DNA from 3 places in the Virgibacillus sp. CM-4 genome. Region 2 is predicted to be linked to each of the others. Evidence: riboswitches for the same ligand, from Rfam matches in the RefSeq annotation. Region 2 holds a riboswitch; each other region holds the start of a gene.
What was found. A riboswitch is a leader RNA that binds a small molecule or an ion and turns the genes downstream of it on or off. The one in region 2 is predicted to bind S-adenosylmethionine.
Positions count from the first base shown of each region.

Region 1: linked by a shared signal. The riboswitch ahead of M948_RS38005 (LLM class flavin-dependent oxidoreductase) and the one ahead of M948_RS26125 (carboxymuconolactone decarboxylase family protein) in region 2 are both predicted to bind S-adenosylmethionine.
Region 3: linked by a shared signal. The riboswitch ahead of M948_RS28845 (PLP-dependent aspartate aminotransferase family protein) and the one ahead of M948_RS26125 (carboxymuconolactone decarboxylase family protein) in region 2 are both predicted to bind S-adenosylmethionine.

Region 1 covers NZ_AUQA01000006.1:929,251-936,749, forward strand. The annotation lists gene M948_RS38000 (ATP-grasp domain-containing protein) at 1-484, opposite strand, end outside; gene M948_RS38005 (LLM class flavin-dependent oxidoreductase) at 498-1,550, opposite strand; SAM riboswitch class I at 1,638-1,756, opposite strand; partial or broken gene dacB (D-alanyl-D-alanine carboxypeptidase/D-alanyl-D-alanine-endopeptidase) at 1,825-3,182, opposite strand; gene M948_RS38015 (YndJ family protein) at 3,183-4,850, opposite strand; gene M948_RS38020 (DUF4166 domain-containing protein) at 4,837-5,451, opposite strand; gene M948_RS43725 (DoxX-like family protein) at 5,438-5,902, opposite strand; gene M948_RS43730 (hypothetical protein) at 6,009-6,365, opposite strand; gene M948_RS38030 (DNA polymerase IV) at 6,547-7,499, shown strand, end outside.
Region 2 covers NZ_AUQA01000002.1:483,689-491,187, forward strand. The annotation lists gene M948_RS26115 (sodium:solute symporter family protein) at 260-1,759, opposite strand; gene M948_RS26120 (LLM class flavin-dependent oxidoreductase) at 1,809-3,176, opposite strand; gene M948_RS26125 (carboxymuconolactone decarboxylase family protein) at 3,299-3,952, opposite strand; SAM riboswitch class I at 4,116-4,219, opposite strand; gene M948_RS26130 (ornithine cyclodeaminase family protein) at 4,334-5,317, opposite strand; gene M948_RS26135 (proline dehydrogenase family protein) at 5,422-6,339, opposite strand; gene pruA (L-glutamate gamma-semialdehyde dehydrogenase) at 6,481-7,499, opposite strand, start outside.
Region 3 covers NZ_AUQA01000002.1:1,132,334-1,139,832, forward strand. The annotation lists gene M948_RS28815 (acyl-CoA thioesterase) at 1-145, opposite strand, end outside; gene cls (cardiolipin synthase) at 172-1,614, opposite strand; gene megL (methionine gamma-lyase) at 1,919-3,103, opposite strand; gene M948_RS28830 (SMI1/KNR4 family protein) at 3,208-3,702, opposite strand; gene M948_RS28835 (HNH endonuclease signature motif containing protein) at 3,789-4,835, opposite strand; gene rarD (EamA family transporter RarD) at 5,092-5,997, shown strand; SAM riboswitch class I at 6,075-6,196, shown strand; gene M948_RS28845 (PLP-dependent aspartate aminotransferase family protein) at 6,289-7,499, shown strand, end outside.

The sequences.
Region 1 (7,499 bases), on a different contig from region 2:
TTTCAATATATTGTTCTAATGCTGCTTTGCTATGAAACAGTTGTACGCCTAACCCTTTTCCAGCTCGATTGTGCTTGGTAATAAATGATCTCCCTTCGAATAATTCAGCTGCTTCTGATAATTGCGATTTCCCAACAGCAGCCACTGTTCTCGGCGTTCTCACTCCATATTTTTCCAATTCCAAATATTGTTGGACCTTACTTACTTCTAGCTGTAATGCTCGACTACCATTAATTACTGTTCTACCATGATACTCCAACCATGCTAACACTGCATTCGTCAATTCAGGAGCAAAACGATTCCCTCTTGTATGCGAAGAAGCACTCATTCGATTATAGAAAATTCCTTTAGGTGGTTCACTTAATAAATCGACCGTGCCATCATTCAGTAACCAGTCTTCATAAGGTAATCCCAATTCTTCTAATCTAGCAGTTAAATGGCTTGTCCATTCTGGATTTTCATGTAGGATATATATTTTACTCATTACATATCTTCCTTTATACCGTTGTTTGTTCTTTACGTAGTTGTTCGACTAAAGGCATAACTTGTTCAGAAAAACGTTTCATCTCTTCTAACTGCGGAGAGCATTGTAATAATAGCAAATCAACACCTGCCCTCTCATATTCGAGAATTCGTTCCGCTATTTGTTCTGGTGTTCCTATTAAATGTGGACGTAATCCTCGATTAGATACAGAATAATCCTTTAACTGAACAGCTTGTTCTAACTGTGATTTTGAAGTGAAATCTCCAAATCCACTATATCCACTTGTGTCTTTTACCATGGTGATTCGTTCTAATTCCGTAAGTGCTGCCGCTTCTGTTTCCCGACAAATTACATAAGCTGCCATTCCAAATGATCGAATCGGATCTTTATTTGCTTTCCTTCTACGTGATTTCATATCTTTAATTTTGTCAGCAACCTCTTCAACCGTGCCACCATGCATGACATAAGCATCACATAGTGTGGAAATTACCTGCTTACCCTTTTCAATTTCTCCCCCAGCGTATAACATGGGATTGGGGCGTTGCAGCGGCTTTGGTTCCAATTTTGTATCCTCAATTTGATAGTACCTTCCATGATAAGAAAAAGTGTCCTCTGTCCATAAACCTTTTAGTATATCGATAAATTCTGTTGTTCTTGCATACCGCTCATCATGTTCTGTAAAGTCTCCACCATACTGTTTAGCTTCTTCTTCCCACCAACCAGAGACAATATTAAGAGTAAATCGCCCATTGCTCATGCGATCGATATTTGCAGCCATTTTCGCAGTAACCGCTGGGTGGTGAAATACTGGACGCACAGCAGTCATAATTTCTATTTTATTCGTTACTGCTGCTAACCCAGCTGCAGTAGACCATGCTTCTAATGAATCTGCTTCTATTCCTTTTATATCATTTAAATAAAGTTCCGCAATTAGCGTTGTATCATATCCCCATTCCTCTGCCGCTTGAATAACTGTCTTCGCATATTCAAAGGTTGGCGGCATATGTTCATCATCTACATTACGTAACCATCCACCAAATATTGGTAACCAAAATCCATATTTCATTGACTCCACTCCCAGATGAATTTTTCCCAAAACAAAAAACTCTTTTCCGATAAGAAAAGAGTTTGAAATCTTGTTATTTCAGTTCTCTTCTTATCTTTCAAGTCACATGGACTTGATGGATTTGGCACAGTCTTTTTATAAATGGTTATAAAAACCTGTTGCCGAGGCTTCATGGGGCCATATCCCTCCACCTCTCTGGATAAGAACACAATATTTAATTCACTATATTAAGCCTATCGCAAATATGCTTATCTGTCAATTTTGATAACTCTTATCATTCGGAATGGATCATCATATCCAATAGTTGATTCTCCATTCGTTTTCCTTCTTCCTCATCTAATAAATTATTGAACATAATGGAAAATACAATTTTTTCTTTGTTCGCTTTTTCTGCATAACCGGATAAAGTACTAATGGTATATAAACTGCCTGTTTTGGCCTGAACCGGTAACCCATGCATACGGTGCTGTAAGGTACCACCAATGTCCCTTTCTGATTCCCCCGCAACTGGCAAGGCGTGAAAATAGGTTGAAAACCATTCCTTTTTTTGAATCACATATAGTAACCAGGAAATTTGGTTTGCTGGTATCAAATTCATATGAGATATTCCGGATCCGTCTCGCAACACAATCCTTTTGTCTCCATCCCAAAATTCACAAGTTGTTTTTCTAACACATTTAATCCTTTTTCCCAACTACCTTCCCCATACACCTGCTTGCCCATTTCCTTTATCAAGATTTCACCAATTGTATTGTTACTATGCTTCATAAATGGAACCATCAATTTCGATAAGGGGATAGAATAACAAAAATGCAATAACTTTGTATTGGTTGGTACTTTAGCTATCTCCCACCCTCCACTATAGGTAATATGATGTTTAGTTAATGCCTGTTTGAACAAATCAACAGCGTATCCTGTTGGTTCCCATACCGATACCCACTCTTTCAATCCTTCGTGCCTATCGGGAATCTCGCCTGTTATCGTAATTAAATTGCTTCCATGTTGACGCTCAAATATTATATTTTCTTTTTTATTCGTTTCTACGGTAACTGCCTTATTATCTATTTCAATATATGTAGACTCCGGTGAAGAGGTAATTATAGGATTTTCCCCCAGCTTATTTGGTCTAATCTCCACCTTAATTGTTCCAGCATGATAGTCACTGTCTGGAGAAGCTGTTAAGGCTGAAATTTGCGCACCGTAATAATACGTTTCATCACTCCAAATCATATCTGGCGAGAGACGAACTGAATCATACCAAGTATCATCCCCAATAACCTTCCCTGAAATATGCTGAATACCCATTGCTCTAAGTTTGGCAGCAAATCCAGCGAAGTCTTTCGGTAATAAAGTAGGATCCCCTTTTCCTATTAGGTATACATTTCCTACTAAGCATCCCCCTTTTATTATTCCATCTGTACGTATCTCTGTCGAAAAGCGATACGCTTCACCTAATACAGCCAGACTGGCTGCTGCTGTCAACAACTTCATATTGGAAGCTGGACGTAATCTAGTGTCTGCTTTATGTTCATAAATCGTTTCACCAGTATCTGCTCGTCGAATACTAACACCAACAATTGCTCCAGCCAGTTTTGGAGACTGTTTCAGATATGTATCAATAGACTTCTTCACCTAATCACCACCTCTCTTCCCAATACCCACGGTTCTCTGATGTGCCTCTTTTATATTCTCGTTTTGTCGTTCGCTTGGCACAATATCATAATCTATGTTTAAAAAGGGAATAGAAAACAGCCACATTTGATGTTTTGCTTTAAGCTTTCCTTCATTTGTTTCTTCCACTTCAAACGTCTCTTCAATTGGGAGCTTAAATAAGCCTTTTCCAACAATTAAATAGATACCAGAATCTGCTTGTTCATATTTCAATTTTTTACTAGATAATTGTAACTTTTCACCATATTGACTTAACTCTAAAATGCCAATCATAGCTGTCCCTGGTAAAGGTAATGCGATGTTCATATACGTTTGATCGTTATTTTGATGGGAAGAATAAAGTGCTACAAAGATAACTTCGTTTTTGATCTTCCTCACCCACGCTCTTACATTGGTTCTTCCATCCATACGATCATCAATCGAGTGAATAGCACCTGTCATTTCCTGTCTTCTACTTGACAAAGGCAGATTCAATTGTTTTATGATACGACTAATTTGTCTATATATTATCGCTAGCGGTTTAAACCAGTTTTTCCACCTTACTTCAGCAAATAGCTGATAGTTTTTCGTATTCTCATAGAAATCAATAATCATTTGTGATAATGTATCCAGTTGAATTTCATTCGCATACTGTTCCATACAGTCTACTAAACCATTATAAAATTGGTTATCTGTCTTCCCTTTGATTATTTCCTCACCTATGATCCCCTTCCCCTTTATCTTACTTCGTGGAAATGGTTTATTCCTTTGGTTTGAAAAAGGAGGAGCAATGATCCAACCAGCTGTACCAAAGCCAGCAAACACAATTGAATTAATTATACCGTGAAAAAGAATCATGAAATCTATCGATACCGAAAACCATCCGGAAAGATTTCCAACTGCGTACAACAGTGAAAATAGAATAGAGACACATAAAGCTCCGTTTGATATGCAGATCAACCATTTTTGGAGACTACTCTTAAACACTACCTTAAAAGATAAGTGAATTAATCCATATATAGCGATAATATACAGAATAACAGATAAGAACTCTATTTTGACAGAAAAGGTTATACCTAATGCCACTATCACCGGAGAAATGATAATCATACTACTTACCCATTTGTACATTTTGGATTTATAGAGTCTTCCTAACAACCCTACAGAGATAGGTAATATGCATGCAGCATAATGAAAATGGTTTACTGTTAACCATGTAATCATCGGAGAAAAGCCGGTATCTATTGTTGCTATATGCGCAACAAACCACATGCCGCCAATAAGGATATATATAAGTCCGATATCGATGATAAATTCCTCAAAATACGCAAATCCTCTTTGAAGAAAACGTTTTACCCCATATAACGCAATCATGACTGTAAATAATAAATACAGTATTGCTAGTATGGTATCCATTGAGGTTTCTTGTGAAAATTGTAAAATAAAGATCGAAATGGAAGCCATTATCCCTGCATAAGGAAAGTATGTAGAAATCCAACTTTCTTCCTGCCTCAAAACAATATGTAACATACAAGGAACGAAAAGCAATTGCGCAGCAGTTAGCAATAAAAAATACCAGGAATGATTCCCTGTTAAAGCAATTATTATAAATAAAATACTATTCGCGCCCGCAACTTTAAGAAACGTCATCTTCTACGAACTCCCCTTCGTATGAAAAAATGGTTCCGATTAAAGGATTCGTCACGTTAACCTGAATATAATATACCGCTTTTGTTTCCAAATATTTTTCCGTAACTGTAGCCAATCCTTGTACGATTTTTGGTAATGGTATTTCTAAAAACGGGAATATAAGACGCTGTTCTTTAGAATTAATTCGTAATCCCCCATCCTTTGTTACTGATAATAATAAATCAGAATAACATTTAGAAGGCTCACCTAAATAGTCCTGAATAAGCTTTTGTTCCAAGTCGAGATACATGGAGGCATTAAAATATCGCTTCTTATCATTAAAATAAAATACCCTTTCCCAATGCACCTGCTCCATTCCGTTATTCCCTATCGTTTGTGTATTTATAATTTTAAACGGAACGCTTTTTCCTGTTTCCGGAAAAAATAACTTATATTTCTGACTGAATAAGAACAATGGAAATAACCACTTTGACTTATTAGTAATGTATCTCATCACTCCTTTTCCTTTGAATTGATAGCTATCTTTAAACTCATACCGTTTTTGTAACATAGGGTGTAGATGATAAAAATCATTCCCTAAAATCTTTTTATAAATGGACATTTTTAACTCCTTCTTGCTTTCGTTTACAATTTTTTGCCGTGGGAATATTCTTGTAAATAGTGAGTCCCACAATAGAAATCACCAACAATGCCATATTAAACGTTATCGGATTAAACGGATGAAAAAGTTGGCTTGGTACTGTTAAGCTGGATACAATGGCGAATATTAAGAAAATGACAATCTGTATTCTATATAATAACCCTCTATTCTTGTAGCCCAACCACAACAACCCAATTATTACCTCTACCATTCCAGTGACTATAACTAGTACCGATGCTTCGTTTGCTTTTATCGAGAAAGTCATTTGCATCATTGATAATTCAGCTGGGTGTTGGTGTATTAACTTGGAAGTAAGCCCATGATAGATCCAAACAAAACTAAAAAAGTAGATGAATAACCAACTACTAAAAAGGCGGAAATATTGTGACGAGGGACTATCTCCTGTTTCCACCCATCGTTTTAAAACATCGAAACTTATGGCAGTTGCCCAACTTATTAACGGGCGAAAAATTAGGAAATCAAAGTATTTCCCTAACCATCCAAACCTTGTTTTATAGTTATATTTTTAAAAATAACGTAGCATTTTCTTGTGGTTTGTATTCCCAATACCCCCCTCCTTCTTTTATAATTGATAGGTTTTGGTCTGTACCAAATTGTAAGGAAGATACACTTGTCCTATCCTTTGTATGAACTTTTCCTATACTTTTCCCCCATCCTTCTATACAGAAGCCAAAACCAATTTTCGTTTTGTAGGAGAATTCTTGAGGCTGCTCCTCACTTTCCCTTGGTAAATAAGTAATGGATGAAAAACGAAGGTCCCACTGTTCATGCAAGTTAGGGTTTTGTGTTATTTCCCATAGCGTATTGATGTCTGACTGAATTGGTAATTCTACATAGATTGGTTTACGCTTCATAGCTTTACCTCCTATCCCCATTTCAATATAACATATTCTTCACCCTCAAAATGGTGGTTCCCATAATAAACGGTATACAGAATTTGATAGTAATTACCTATACATGTATAAATTTCCATTGTATAAATTAGTTCTATTTGCATATAATAAGAACAAATGTTCTTATTGAAGGTGAATAACTATGAATTATGCATCGTACCCACGTAACGATGTTCTATGTATTGATATGCGTTCGTTCTATGCAAGTGTCGAAGCAGTTAAATTAGGAAAGGATCCAATGCAGGTACTACTTGCAGTAGTAGGAGATCCGAATCGATCCGGAAGTATCGTACTGGCTGCTTCCCCAGCTTTAAAAAAGAAATATGGCATTAGTAATGTTAGTCGTTTCTTTGAACTACCAGATGATCCAGATATATATATTGTGCCAGCACATATGGCCGATTACTTATATGTGTCTGCCGAAATAACAAAATTAATTAATCAGTATGTACCTAAAGAAGCTATTCATCCATATTCAGTTGATGAAGTCTGGGTAACCGTGAATGGCTTGGAAAAGCTATTTGGTAATCGTTGGGAAGTAGCCAATCGTATAAAACAAGACATTCTAGAATGCTTTGGAATTACGAGCTCTATTGGCATTGGCGATAATAAATTTCTAGCTAAGGTTGTAATGGACCTCCATGCTAAAAAACAAGGTATTGCAGAATGCAAATACGAAGAAGTAGAAGAAAAATTATGGCCATTCCCAATAGAAGAAATATGGGGAATTGGAAATCGAATGAAGAAAAACCTAAATCGTATGGGAATTGTAACACTTGGACAACTGGCTCGCTACGATTTAGATCATTTAAAAAAACGATTTGGCGTTATGGGAGAACAACTTTATTGGCATGCTTGGGGCGTTGATTTAAGCCCTGTACTTGGGAATTTCGTAAAAACAGAACAGAAAGGTTTTGGCCATGGCATTTCCTTACTGCGTGATTACTCCAAACAAGAAACAGAAGTTTGTATCCTTGATTTATGTGAAGAAGTATGCCGGAGAGCTCGAACTGCTAACATGGCCGGAAGAACGATTCACTTAGGAATTGGTTATTCAAAAGCCACAGGAGGTGGGTTCTCCCGTTCACGGTCTAT
Region 2 (7,499 bases):
ATTTAAGCACCCGAATAGCGCAGACTTTTAGCATTTTCCTTTATTGCTTTTTCCTCCTGAAAAAGCTATCGAATAATTCGATAGCTTTTTTTACCTTTAATTCGTTACCTATCTATTTTTAAAATAACCTTTCCATAGCAAAATGCCAATTACAACTTGGAAAACGATAAATCCATATAACCAGACGGAAAGCATAGGATTTACAAACATATTAACACCTCTTCACATGCTTTATGCCTTAGTAATACTAATACGAAAGTTACACACTTGTTTTCTCTGCTTGATTATAAGAATAGGTGTGACGATTTAAAAATGGTGCAGTAATGATAATTGTGAATATCCCAATGAAAGTTGCTACTGCTCCTGCTGACATGGTACTTGGAATAATTCCTCCAAAATACAGAATGAGATAGGATAACACACCAACAGCCATAGAAATTTCAGCTGCTCGTGCTGGCGCTTTTCTTTTTCCATAAATAGCATGTAAGATTGGTCCTAAAGTTCCTGCAGCTACACCAGAAATACCAATCCACATGACATCACCCATATAAGCAGGAGGTCTTACTACAATTAGAAAGGCAACTAACCCTATAATTGGAACAGTTACACGACTAATAATGAGAGCAATTCGCTCTGCCTTTTGGTTATCTACTTTAATTATTCCTCGTTTTACTAATACTTTTAGAAAAATATCATTGGCAAACACCGTTGAAATGGAAACAAATAGACCATCCGTTGTAGACATTGCAGCTGCCAGTATAACAACACCAAATATAGCCACAATAATAGCCGGAAATGCCCAGACAATATATTCCATTAATGCTACATCCGCGCTAACTACCGTATCCCCTAATGCAGCACGACTATAGATGCCACCAAATAAAACAACAAGTGAAAATATACTAGCCACAATGTACGTGACAATCATCTTTCCTAGATCTTTCTCATTCTTCAACCCTAACACTTTATTAAACAAATGAGGGGCAGAAGCGAATGCCCACTGAATCACGATGGCACCTACCACAACACCAATTGAATAAAAATGCGTCGATTCTGGGTTAAAAATACGCACCAAATTTTCATTTTGATTTGCTAAATTCGACGTAATTCCACTAAATGTTGCTGTTATACTGCCTTCCCAAAAAATAACGATCCCCGATACAAATATAAATAGACCGCCAATTCCCATCATCACTGCTTGAACAGCGTCCGTGTAAATATCAGCAAATGCCCCTCCAGCGAAGACATACAGAATAACAATAGCTGCAATTACAATTAAACCTGTGGTATAAGGGATATGTAATAAATATTCAAATATACGGGCACCTGCGACGAATTGCCCAGCAATATAAAATACATTAAATAATAATATAATCCCCGTACCTACTCGTAATATATCACTCTTATAAAAATCACCGAGCCAATCAGGAAGTGACAGTGATTTTTGTCCATTATTTAACTTCCTTACTCTTTTCGCTACCATAATTACACCAATTGGGCCACCACCAATCATTGCCAAAAACAGCCAAAGGTTAGATAATCCCCAGTCATGCGACCAGCCTGGATAACCGAGAAACGTAGCGGCACTTAAATAAGTTGCTGTGAAGGACAGACCAAGCACATAAGGACCAAGATTCCCCCCACCAATCGCAAAATCCCTCACATTCTTGGTTTTTTTTGAACTGACCAAGCCAAGCAAAAACATCACAACTAAAAAAATAGTAAAACCGATCCATGTATAGATCGTAACTGTACTCATCTCTGTCCCTCCTTTCTCACGGTGCTTTATTTAATTCATTCGCACAGTTCTAAACTGTTGTTTGAGCTTTTCTAGCTGGGTGATTGTCCGGTACATGTCTACGTCCTTTACCAAACATATTCTCTCTTAGTGTCTTCCCCTCATATTCTGTACGATAGATGCCACGCTGTTGCAGTTCCGGTATAACGTAATCAACAAATTCCTGGAATGTCCCTGGTGAATAGGACTGGGCAATATTAAACCCATCTGCATCGCCAACGGTAGCCCATTCTTCAATTTTATCGGCTATTTGTTCGGCAGTACCAATGAATTTCACCGTCCCATTCCCAAGTCCATGATTCTTCACTGCTTCACGTAGTGTCCACTTTTTATTTGGGTCCTTAGTGTACATATCTAAATTACCCTGTACTGCTTCTGTTTCCATATCTTCCATATATTGATCTGGGTCATAACTTGAGAAATCAATTCCTGTATGACCAGATAATAAAGCAGCTGTCCCCTCGTAACTGACCTGTTCTTTTAATCCTTCATATTTTTGATACGCTTCTTCTTCTGTCGAACCAATAATTGGTAGAATCATTGGAAAGATTCGTACATCTTCTCGATTACGCCCTTGCTTTACTGTCCGATTTCGGATATCGGCTGTATAATTCTTTAATGCATCCAAGGAATGATTTTTGGTAAAGACTCCCTCCGCATGTTTAGCTGCAAAATCTCTTCCTTTTGGAGAAGCACCAGCCTGAAAAATGACAGGTGTTCGCTGTGGAGAGGGCTCTACTAAATGCGGGCCAGGTACTTGAAAGAATCTTCCTTCATGATTAATTAAATGTACTTTTTCTGGGTCAGCAAAACGATCATTCTCGCGATTATAAACAACGGCATTTGCTTCCCAGCTTTGTTCCCAAAGTTTGTACACAACTTCCAAAAATTCATCTGCTCGATCATAACGCAATTCTTTTGGCAGTCTACTAGTAAGTCCTAAGTTTACAGCTTCACTTTCTAAATAAGAGGTGACGACATTCCAAGCCACCCTTCCATTTGTTAAGTGATCAAGCGTAGAAAGCTGACGAGCTAGTGAATACGGTTGTGCATATGTTGCTGATATCGTCGGTGCAAATCCTAGATGTTCTGTTACAGCAGCCATAGCTGCTATTGGAATTAGTGGATCATGAGCTGGAAGCTGTACTGCATGCTCCGTTGCAGCCTGATGACTATTGTTATAAACGCTGTAAGTTCCTAATACATCGGCAATAAATAGAGAATCAAATTTCCCTCTCTCTAGCAATTTAGCAATGTCCATCCAGTAGGTAAGTGTATTATGTTTAACTCCTTCATCCTTTTCATGCTTCCACAAGCCTGTCGAATGTGGAGAAGGTGAATTCTGAATAAATCCGTTAAAGTGAATTTGTTTAGCCATATCCAACTCTCCCTTATGCGTTATCCTAAATTAAATCTTTACCACTCTGGTGATTTTCATCCTCCCCTGATTGATGGTAACTCATGAGGATTCGGTGCCCCCGTGCTAACCTAGGAGACGGTTTAGTCGTCATAGGCATTAAGTGCATTTACACTATGTGCCAAAGCAGACCCTGCTTTCAAAGCTACAGCTACGAAGATTGCTTCAGCAATTTCATGGCGGTTTGCCCCCGCATGTTTTGCATTTTTCGTATGAAGGTCAATACAATATGCACAGCCTGTGGTATGTGCTGATGCCACTGCAATTAGTTCCTTTTCTTTCTCAGTCAGGTAATTCGTTTGGATTGCTTGTTTATCAAAATCAAGAAATGCGTCAAATGTAGCCCCATTTAATGCTGCAAATTCCTTTAATCGGTTAAAATAAGACGCCTGATACAAATTATCAGTTCCTTCCCCGTCATACGCATTCAATGCATTAACTCCATGGGCTGCTGCTGATCCTGCCTTTAATGCTGCTGCAACAAAGATAGCTTCAGTTACCTCTTCTTTTGTTGCTTTTTGTTTCTTCACATTGCCTACATGTAATTCAATGCAGTATGGGCATCCTGTAATATGTGCTACAGCAACGGCAATTAATTCTTTTAGCTTTGCCTGCAACTCTCCTTCAGCTAAGGCCTGATCATTAAAAGCAAAAAAAGTATTACATGTTTCTGGGGCATATTCTCTAAGCTCTTGAATCCGTGAGAAATAGGATTTTTTATACAAACTCTCCGTTATATTACTCAATGTTATCGCTCCTTTAATAAATAAATCATTTCACTAATTAAATATAACTTTTCCCATTCATTTAGTTGGATTAATGGAAGAGGATATACGGTTTCTATAATGACCAATGAAAAAACCCCTTCCGATGAGAAGAGGTTGCTGTATCGCCTACATTCTCTCATCTTTCAAGCAAATGCTTGCTGGAATTAGCACCTTGTTATATGTAACGGTTGCTGCGGGATCACTGGACCAGATTCCTCCCCCGACTCTAGATAAGGAATATTCAATTTAATTAGTAAGAATTGTACACAATAATACCGAATACCGAAAAATGTGTCAAGTATGATTTTTTACATTTTTCCGATAAGATCTTTTTAATTGTTGGTTAAGAGACTACAATTCTATCTTTTGACCTATTCCTAGCGATTTCGCTTTTACATAAATTCCTTTAGCTACGACAAGATCAAAATAGGCAGCTCCAACGGATTTAAAAAAAGTAATTTCTTGATCTGTTTCTCGCAATAATCGATCTCCACCACCAACATCACTTAACTCTGCGTGGATGTGAGAAAATTGCCAATCACTTTCTTGATTCGCATAAATTAACTCACCAGCTTCTTCTTTTATACTGGCTAAATCATCCACAATAATCTTATCAACTGTCTGAATGGTTTTTAGATCTACTTCTCTCATGCTAGGCAAATACGAACCAACCCCATTTATATGCATACCAGGTCGTAGATCATTTCCATCGAATACCGGATTATCCGACCTTGTACTACAAGCAATAATATCGGACACTTGCATGACTTGCTTCGGTGAATCCACTACTTTGATTGGAATCGTAATCCCCCAGGTCATTAATGCTTCTTTGAATGTGTACGCCTTTTCGATCGTCCGATTAAATAGGATTAATTCTTGGATAACACGAACTTCCAAAACACCTAGGACTTGTTCAAAGGCCATGGCCCCCGTTCCAATCACTCCCAATGTTTGTGCATCCGTTCTAGCTAATTTTTCTGTCCCTATCCCGCTCAGTGCTCCTGTACGTAAACGAGTTAAAAATGATGCACTCATCATACAAATATGTTCCCCATTACTAGCGTCGGTTAATACTAATGCACCTTGAGTAGTTGGCTTTCCTTGTTTCGGATTCTCAGGAAAAATACTGACTAATTTCACGGAGGCAATTTCCTGTGATAAGTCTGCACTTGGCATATATAGACTCGAAGCTTGATGCGCCGGTATGTCAATGACTGTCCGATGCGGATTAGTAATTTGTCCTTTCTTTTTAGAAATTAACCCTTGCTTTACATCATAGATTGCATCGTTCATAAAATAATGATCCTTAATTTCTTGCTCTGAAAGAATTAACATAGCTTTCTTCCTTTCATGTATATGTAATAGAAAAGTGCAAGCGCAGTTATGAGAATATCGGCATAAAACCTTTCTCAAATCGCATCTTGCACATTATAAACCGACTATTTTTTAAAGATTCCTTTTAATACAAAGGCAACGTTAGCTGGACGTTCGGCCAAACGACGCATATTATAACCAAACCAGTCATCTCCATACGGCATATATACACGTACTTTATATCCTTCGTCGACTAATCGTTCTTGTAATTCAATACGAATTCCATAAAGCATTTGAAACTCGAATTGGTCACGAGGAATATCATGCGCTTTTTCCAGTTCTTTGGTATAAGCAATAATACTGTCATCATGCGTTGCAACAGCTGTGTAATTCTCATTCAATAAGTTCTTTTTTATAATTTTTTTATAGTTATCATCGACATCCTGTTTATTTGGAAATGCCACTTTTTCGGACTCTTTATAAGCACCTTTAACTAAGCGAAGATAAGGGTTGTAGCTATCTAATGCGTCTAAGTCCTCTTCCACGCGATAAAGATACGCCTGTAAAACCGTTCCCAAATTATCAAATTCCTGTCGTAATGACTTAAATATGGTTAACGTCTGTTCTGTACGCTGATAATCTTCCATATCAATCGTTATAATCACACCATATTCTGTCCCAGCCTGCAAAATTTTTCGCATGTTCTCCATAACTAATTCATACGATATATCCATTCCCAAAGAAGTTAATTTCAACGATAATTGTGCATTCAATTCTTTTTCTGCAATGACCTTGATCGCCTGAATACATTCCTGAGCAGATTGCCTAGCCTCGTCTTCATTATCAATGAACTCTCCCAAATGATCGACTGTAACGTCAAATCCTTTGGCATTTAACTCTTTTATTTTTTCAGCCGCACCATTAATATCTACTCCTGCAACAAATCGCGATGCTCCAAATCGAAAACCATACTTCTTAGCTGCTTTCGTTAGTGGTTTATTATTGGATAAAAATAAAAAGAAATTGCGCATGATTTGTTCCACGTTGATCCTCCCCCCAACCATCTATAGTTTATGAACGATCAAAAGCAAGGGAAAAACACAATAAGTGATTTCCCATGATTTTGATTACGCATTTCCACAAAACTTTGTAAAGCAGTGCAGGAGTGAGATATTGTTATTATGTTATAGCATTTCAGAGCTTGTTTTACCTTGCATATGGTGAATCAGATAATCAGGTCCACCTGCTTTAGAGTCCGTACCCGACATATTAAATCCACCAAATGGCTGATAACCTACAATTGCAGCTGTACAACCGCGGTTGAAGTAAAGATTACCGACATGGAAATCTTGTCTTGCTTGCTCAAGATGGGTACGATTATTGGTAATTACGGCACCAGTTAATCCATACTCTGTATTATTGGCAATCTCAATCGCTTCATCAAAGTTCTTTGCCTTTGTAAGTGCAACTACTGGTCCAAAGATTTCTTCCTGCATAATTCTTGCTTCTGGACTTACATTACCAAAAACAGTAGGATTTACGAACCAACCTATACGATTATCACCTGAGCCGCCTGCTAATAATTCTCCTTCTTGCTTGCCAATTTCGATGTAATCCATAATTTTATCATAAGCACCTTGATCAATAACTGGTCCCATAAAATGAGAGTTATCATGTGGATTCCCAGCTGATAATTCTTTGGTAAGCTCTACGACTCTATCTTTCACTTCTTCATAGACATCCTCATGTATGACAGCACGTGAACATGCCGAACATTTTTGTCCTGAAAATCCAAATGCAGATTGTACAATCGATTCAGCTGCCAACTCTAGATCGGCTTCATTATCTACTACGATGGTATCTTTTCCACCCATTTCAATAATCGTACGTTTCAGCCACTTCTGACCTTCTTGTACTTTAGCAGCACGCTCAAAAATTCGTGTTCCAACCTCACGTGATCCTGTAAAACTAATAAACCGCGTACGTGGATGATCAACTAGATAATCCCCTACTTCTTTACCAGGACCCGGAATGTAATTGATAACTCCAGCAGGCATACCCGCTTCTTCCAACACTTCCATTAGCTTATAAGCAATTACTGGTGTAGCACTGGCTGGTTTCAACAATACCGTATTACCTGTGACCATAGCTGCTACCGTTGTACCGGCCATAATTGCAAACAAGAAGTTCCAAGGTGAGATCA
Region 3 (7,499 bases), 650 kb from region 2:
CATGTCTAGATGCGGAAATCGCTGCCACATCATCGATGTGAGCCATTAATTTCCCACCAAATAATGTCCCGAAGGAATTGGTATCTGGAGGCAGTACATGCGATGTTTTGACAGCTAATGAATTAGAACAGGCTTTTTTTTCCATCTTATCCTTCCTTTCTATGTTGCATATTATAATACCGGGGAGATCAACCTTGAAATCGACTCTTTAAATCGTATTCCCAAGGAACGTTGCTGATATAACTTTTTGGTCATCTGCGTTGAATGCTGGATATCATCTTCATATTCTGCGACTAATCGTTGAGTTAGATCCTTATCATATAAAAATGCATTAATCTCAAAGTTTAACCGGAAACTACGGACATCAATATTAGCAGTTCCTACGGAAGCGATTTTCCCATCTACGATAATGGTCTTCGCATGAAGGAAACCATTTTGGTAGATATAAACCTCTGCGCCAGCATCCAACAAATCGCCAATATAGGATAGTGTTGCCCAGTAAACAAATGGATGATCCGGTTTGTTTGGTATCATGATCTTGACATCAACTCCCGATAAAGCTGCAATCCGCAAAACATCACGCAGACTCTCATCAGGTATAAAATACGGTGTTTGAATATATATATAATCTTTTGCAGACATGATCATTTTTATATATCCATTTTTAATTTGCTCCCAATCAGAGTCGGGACCACTGGTGACAATTTGAACCCCCACATCACCATGTGGCAATGCATTATAATAACGATCCTCATATAAAATATCATTCCTAGAAGCTTGATTCCAGTCCAGAATAAATCTGGTTTGCATATGTAGCACAGCATCTCCATAAATCCGTAAATGCGTATCACGCCAGTTTCCAAATTTTTTATTTTGACCAAGATATTCATCACCAATGTTAAATCCACCAATATAACCTACTTTACCATCAATAATCGCTATTTTTCGATGGTTTCGGTAATTTATTTTAAAATTTATTTTGGGAATCTTTGGCGGAAAGAATGCTTCCACTTGAACACCGGACCTACGTAGCCGTTTAATATACTTACGCTTTAATGAACGTGACCCCATATCATCATATAAAACCCTTACTTCAAGACCCTCATTTGCTTTTTTAATCAAGATATCCGCAATGCGATCACCTAAATGATCACTACGGATAATATAGTAGAGCAAGTGGATATGATCCTTTGCTTTCTCTAAATCTTGAATAAGTGATTCGAATTTCTCTTTCCCATCTGTAAATATCTTCACACTGTTATCTTGCGTAAAAATGGCATCGTCATTACGTAAATGGAGATAAAACAAATCCTCATATTCGGCAATCTCTCGGTGCTTATATTCAAAATTACCTTCTTCGATTGCTCGTAACTGCGATTGTACAGCCGTCTTAACTCCTAGTCTGCTTTTAGTATCCCATGTGAAAATCCGCCGCTTACTGATCGGTTTTCCAAAAATCAAATATAAAAAGAACCCAGCAATCGGAATAAATAATAACACCATTAACCAAGCCCAGGTAGAACTTGCGTCTTTACGCTCCAAGAAGATAATAGATACACCTAAAGCAATATTAAATAAAAATATAAATCCTATAAAATATGACCATAATTCCAATGGTAAAATAACCTCCCTTACTCAAACGAGAGCGCCATCAACCTTTTTAGGAATAAACTAAAAAGGTTCAAAAATGAAATAGCACATGAATGAAATAATTATATATTATTTCCTCTTCCAACAATAATATAGCACAGAAAGATATTCCTCGTTAGTTTGAATGTTTATGCAATCGTTTCCTTTACTATTTTCTATTATAATAAATTATTGTACTGAATAATCCCCTTTTTATGTAAAATGAAAACATATAAAAACACGTCTATACCAATCTATTGTTGGAACAGACGTGATTATTCCTAATTACTTATAAGTTATCCAGCGCTTTCTGCAAGTCATCCCAAATGTCTATCCAAGATTCTAACCCAACAGATAATCGTACAAGTTGATCCGTAATTCCCATTTTCAGCCGTTCTTCTACGGGAATAACTGCATGTGTCATTGTAGCAGGATGTTGAATTAATGACTCCGCATCCCCTAGACTTACCGCAAGTTTTATAAAAGAAAGCTCATTTAAAAACCGCTGCACATCCTGCTTATCTCCATCAATTTCAAAAGATATTACACCGCCGCCCCGTTCCATTTGCTGTTGGTATATGGAATAATCTGGATGGTCGAAATGGTTTGGATAATAAACGCTAACAACTTTTGGATGCCTCCTTAACTGATCAACAATTCTTTCTGCATTATCGGCATGACGATCAAGTCGTATTGGCAACGTTTTTAATCCTCTTAATAATAACCAGGCATCAAAAGGAGAAAGCACTCCCCCAATATCTTTTTGTGTAGACATGGCAACACTATCTAAGAATTCCTTGCTGCCAACTACTAATCCACCAATAACATCGCCATGACCTCCAATATATTTTGTGGCACTATGGATAACAACATCACAGCCCAATTCCAGCGGTCGTTGGATATATGGGGAGCAAAACGTGTTATCGACAACCACGGGAATATTATATGCCTTAGCAACTTTTACAACTGTACGTAAGTTAATTAACTTCATCGTTGGATTAATTGGCGTCTCAATATAAATACAACTTGTCTCTGGCTTTATTTGAGCTTTGATTGCTAGTTCATTCTCCATTTGTGAAAAATCATGTTGAATATTGTATTTCTCCTTAAGCATGCTTAATAAACCATACGTACATCCATAGAGACCGGAAGAACATAAGATATGATCATTCGCTTTGGTTAAAGCAATTAAAACCGAAGATACTGCGGCCATTCCAGAAGCGAATGCCAGCCCTCGCTCGCCATTTTCTAATGCAGCGATACGTTCCTCCAATAATTGGACTGTTGGATTTGCAATTCGGGAATAGATAAATCCCTCTTCGTCTCCAGCAAAACGTCGTTCACCTTGTTCCGCAGTGTCAAATGTAAACGTAGATGTTTGAAATAGAGGTGCTGTTAAGCTTCCTAACATATCCTTTGAGTCATACCCACCGTGAATTACCTTTGTCTCTAATTGCTTATCTGTGCTTTTCATCGTCATCCCCCTATCTAATTCTTGTAAACTGTTTACCTACTATCCATCATATTCGAAGGACAACATGAATGAAAGCGTTTTCTAGAAAGTTCTGTAAGAAGATATTATTTCTCCCAAAATTTAGAACCCTTGGTAACGATAAATTGGTAGAGCCAATAACTAAAATTCATTTGCAAATCTTTGGTATCCGATTCAATACTAGAATCCCACCAAAGCAGGTAGTGATCATCCTTCGTTTTTTTGACATCAATAAGTAAATATTCGCCATTCCAGTCGCCAATCGGATAGCAATTCTCAGGAAACAATCCTGCCCTTTTCGTTTTACTAACTTTAATTAAACGATATAATTCAAATTGCCCTCCATACCATGGTTCAAACAGGGTCGCCCCATTATGTAAAGATAAGAAATAGAGGTAATCTGACGGTAATGTTATTTCCTCAAACTGCTCCACTTGATTTATTTCTTCTTTCGAAATTGGTTCATTGAATTGAAAATGCATTTTAACTGGTTGGCCATTTGAATTGGGAACGAGTAATATATTATCCTTTAACGCTTGCTTTAAATTAGAAATGGTTCGATATATTAGGCCCTCATTCATTTCAAACCCTCCTTTTTAGACAACTTGGATTCTGGGTTAAAAAGACCATTTATGTAGATTAACATAAATGGTCTTTTTCTTTTTGTCTAATAATTTGTCCACCAAGGCGTCACATTTTGTGAATGAAACTCCCTTTTCAGTGGAATTAAGTTATTAAAATAATTTGATCCTCCATATTCTCTCGGAATGATGTGATGTATATCATAATCTTTCCAAGCGAAGTCAGGGTCTTTTTTTGTAGGGTCACCATATCTATCAATATATTCTGCAATGTATTCTCCTCTTAATTCATTGTTCCATGGTACGCGATCTTCCGGAGGAACCTGACTCATCGTCGTCGTATCCGGTGTAAACATTACCTTATCAGAATATGGATCAGCGTATAATAATTGGGTAGTAAAGTCGCCGCCATGGCATTGACCAGGCACGTTTACTTCCCTAGGATCGAAATACCTGCATGGATATTCAAATGCTTTTTTATTCGCTAAAATAGGACCCACTGTTTCTGTTACGCTGTCTTGATCAGTTAAAAACTCCACATTTAAGTTCGTTTCTATTTCATAAAACTTTGTTTTTTCAACAGGCGTGAACGCAAATTCATATTCATATTCGTCAAACATTTCAAGGTAGTTCCAGTCTGCCTCCACATTGGCAAAATCCTCTGTGAAAGAACCTGTTTTATTATTCGAAGTATTAACATCTATATCCCCTTCGATACTCAAAGGACCAATTGGCCCATCCGTATCTGTTAACATTAAAAATGTTTGTACATGACCTTGTCCTGGGTAACTGTTATTTTGGCGCTCTGGAGGGATGAATACGATACCATGCGCGATAGTTGCTCCTTCTAAACGAATTCGTTGATTCGTTATCGGCTTCTCTTCATGAAGAGTAACAGCTTTCTTATCCCTGTCAACCTGAATATAGTCCTGATCAATATGAACAGTCATTCCATTAATTTCGACTTTTCCTTCTTTTCCTTCTGCAGTTACATCTTTTATTGCTTCTGTTACTTTTCCATTCAATTCGTTAGATGGTTTGACAACTTCTTCAGCGGCTAATACATTTTCAATATGCAAAGGAGTAAGCAACAGTACAAATGCGAAAATCGAAATATACAATTTTCGTTTCATTTTTTACCTCCTACAATATTGTTTGCCGGCATATATTTATCTTATCACCTGAATTTTCAGAAATAAATAGGAAATTTGTAATTTTTTGTTATTTTGTAACAGATAAATGCTCCTATGGTAGTGAGAATGAAGTAATAGATATTTCCAACTATTGCTACAGTAAAAATCTTCGCGAGAGCATTGTTATTGCTTTTTTCCATAAGTAATTCTAAACTTGCTTACTATATAGATAACATTCTTGGAAAGAAGGGAACATATGAATACAAAACAGGATAAGTCTGGGATGATTTATACTGCTGGAGCCTACATCCTCTGGGGGTTCTTGCCGATTTACTGGAAACTCTTGGACGATGTATCTCCAGGAGAAACGTTGGCTCATCGCATTCTATGGTCATTTATTTTTATGTTTTTAATCGTTTTATTTATGAGACGATGGCCGGACTTTATTCATGAGTGGAAACAATTGCTACACAATAAAAAGAAATTATTCGGAATATCTTTAGCGACTATTGTTATTAGCATTAATTGGCTTACATTTATTTGGGCTGTAAATAGCAATCATGTTGTTCAAGCTAGCTTAGGATATTATATTAATCCGCTTATTAGTATTTTACTTGGTATTATTGTGTTAAAGGAATCTTTCAGTTCACGTCAGGTTCTCTCTATTATACTAGCAGCTATAGGAGTCATTTATTTAACATTTAGCTATGGAGTATTCCCTTGGGTATCATTGTTACTTGCAGTTAGTTTTGGACTCTATGGGTTGCTCAAAAAAAAGGTGGATATTGGTCCCATGATTGGGTTAACGATAGAAACAATGCTTATCGTACCAATTGCTGTTTTATATTTGGTGTTACTTCCGAATAACACTTTTCAATTTGTTTCATTCCTTTCAACTACGAATCTATTATTAATGGGTGCAGGAATTATGACTGCTGTACCTTTATTACTTTTTGCTAATGGTGCGAAACGAATATCCCTAGCAATGGTTGGCTTTTTGCAGTATATTGCACCAACGCTTATGTTATTTTTAGGTGTATTTTTATATAATGAAACATTTACTTCCGCACATCTGATTGCTTTCTTATTTATCTGGATTGCTTTAATCAACTTTATGTTGGCTAGTTATCAACGACCGATTAGAAGAAATGCGAAAATCTAAGATAGAAATTTCTCAAAACGAGTTGACAAGTAGAAGCGAATGCTTATATAATATTCAGTAATTTACTAATAAAACATCTCTTATCAAGAGTGGTGGAGGGAATAGGCCCTGTGAAGCCCGGCAACCTGGAAGTGATTCAAAAGATTACTCTTTCGGTGCTAAATCCTACAGATCAAATCTGTGATCTGGAAGATAAGAGGAGGAACGGATAAACCCAAGCCCTCTTCTTAAGAAGAGGGCTTTTTCATTCTTCCTCTTCCTCCAGACCCAAATTTCAAGGAGGATTATTACATGGTAAAATTTAATCAACAAAATCCAGAAACAATATTATTGCATGGCGGGCAGGTGCCTGACCCTAGCACTGGTTCTAGAGCAGTACCAATCTATCAAACAACTTCTTATGTGTTCCGAGATACCGAACATGCGCAAAACCTGTTTGGTTTAACAGAACCTGGTAACATCTATACACGAATAGGAAACCCCACTGTAGATGCATTCGAACAGCGAATTGCAGCACTTGAAGATGGTGTCGCAGCTGTAGCCACTGCTTCCGGGATGGCAGCCATTACCTTTGCAATACTTAATGTTGCTAGTGCAGGTGACGAAATTGTAGCAGATAGTAATCTTTATGGAGGGACCTATAACTTATTTGCAAATACGCTTCCTCGATATGGCATAACCGTAAAATTTGTTGATGGCACAAATAAATCTGAAGTTGAAGCTGCCATTACAGAAAGGACAAAGGCTGTATTTGGAGAAATCATTACCAATCCAAGCTTACAGGTGTTTGATATAGAAGAAGTGGCCGGAATTGCACATGCAAATGATATTCCATTAATCATTGATAATACGTTTGCACCATATATTGCTAAACCCTTAGCTTGGGGTGCAGATGTTGTAGTTCACTCTGCAACGAAGTGGATTGGAGGTCACGGAACCGCAATTGGTGGTGTAGTTGTTGATGGCGGGAGGTTTAATTGGAATAACTCAAAATTCCCTGGTTTCATCGAACCAGATGAAAGCTACAATGGACTTAAGTTTGTTGATGTTGGTCCCGCTGCATTCGCAACCAAGTTAAGAGTGCAATTACTACGCGATATAGGGGCGTGCATTAGTCCGCAGAACGCATTTTTATTGCTACAAGGATTAGAAACATTACATTTGCGGATTAGTCAGCACAATAAGAATGCGAAAGAGATTGCAGCTTTTTTAGAAGACCACCCTTCCATTGAATGGGTAAATTATCCGGGATTAGAAAAACACCCTTCCTATAGATTGACGAAAAAATATTTTAGCGAGGGAGCCGGATCAATTATTACCTTTGGTATCAAAGGTGGGCGGGAAGCTGGAAGAAAACTGATTGATTCCATTGAATTGTGGTCTCATGTAGCTAATGTAGGGGATGCAAAATCATTAATAATCCACCCTGCATCAACTACCCATCAACAGTTAACTGCTGAAGAATTAAAGGATAGTGGTGTCACAGAAGAGACGATCCGATT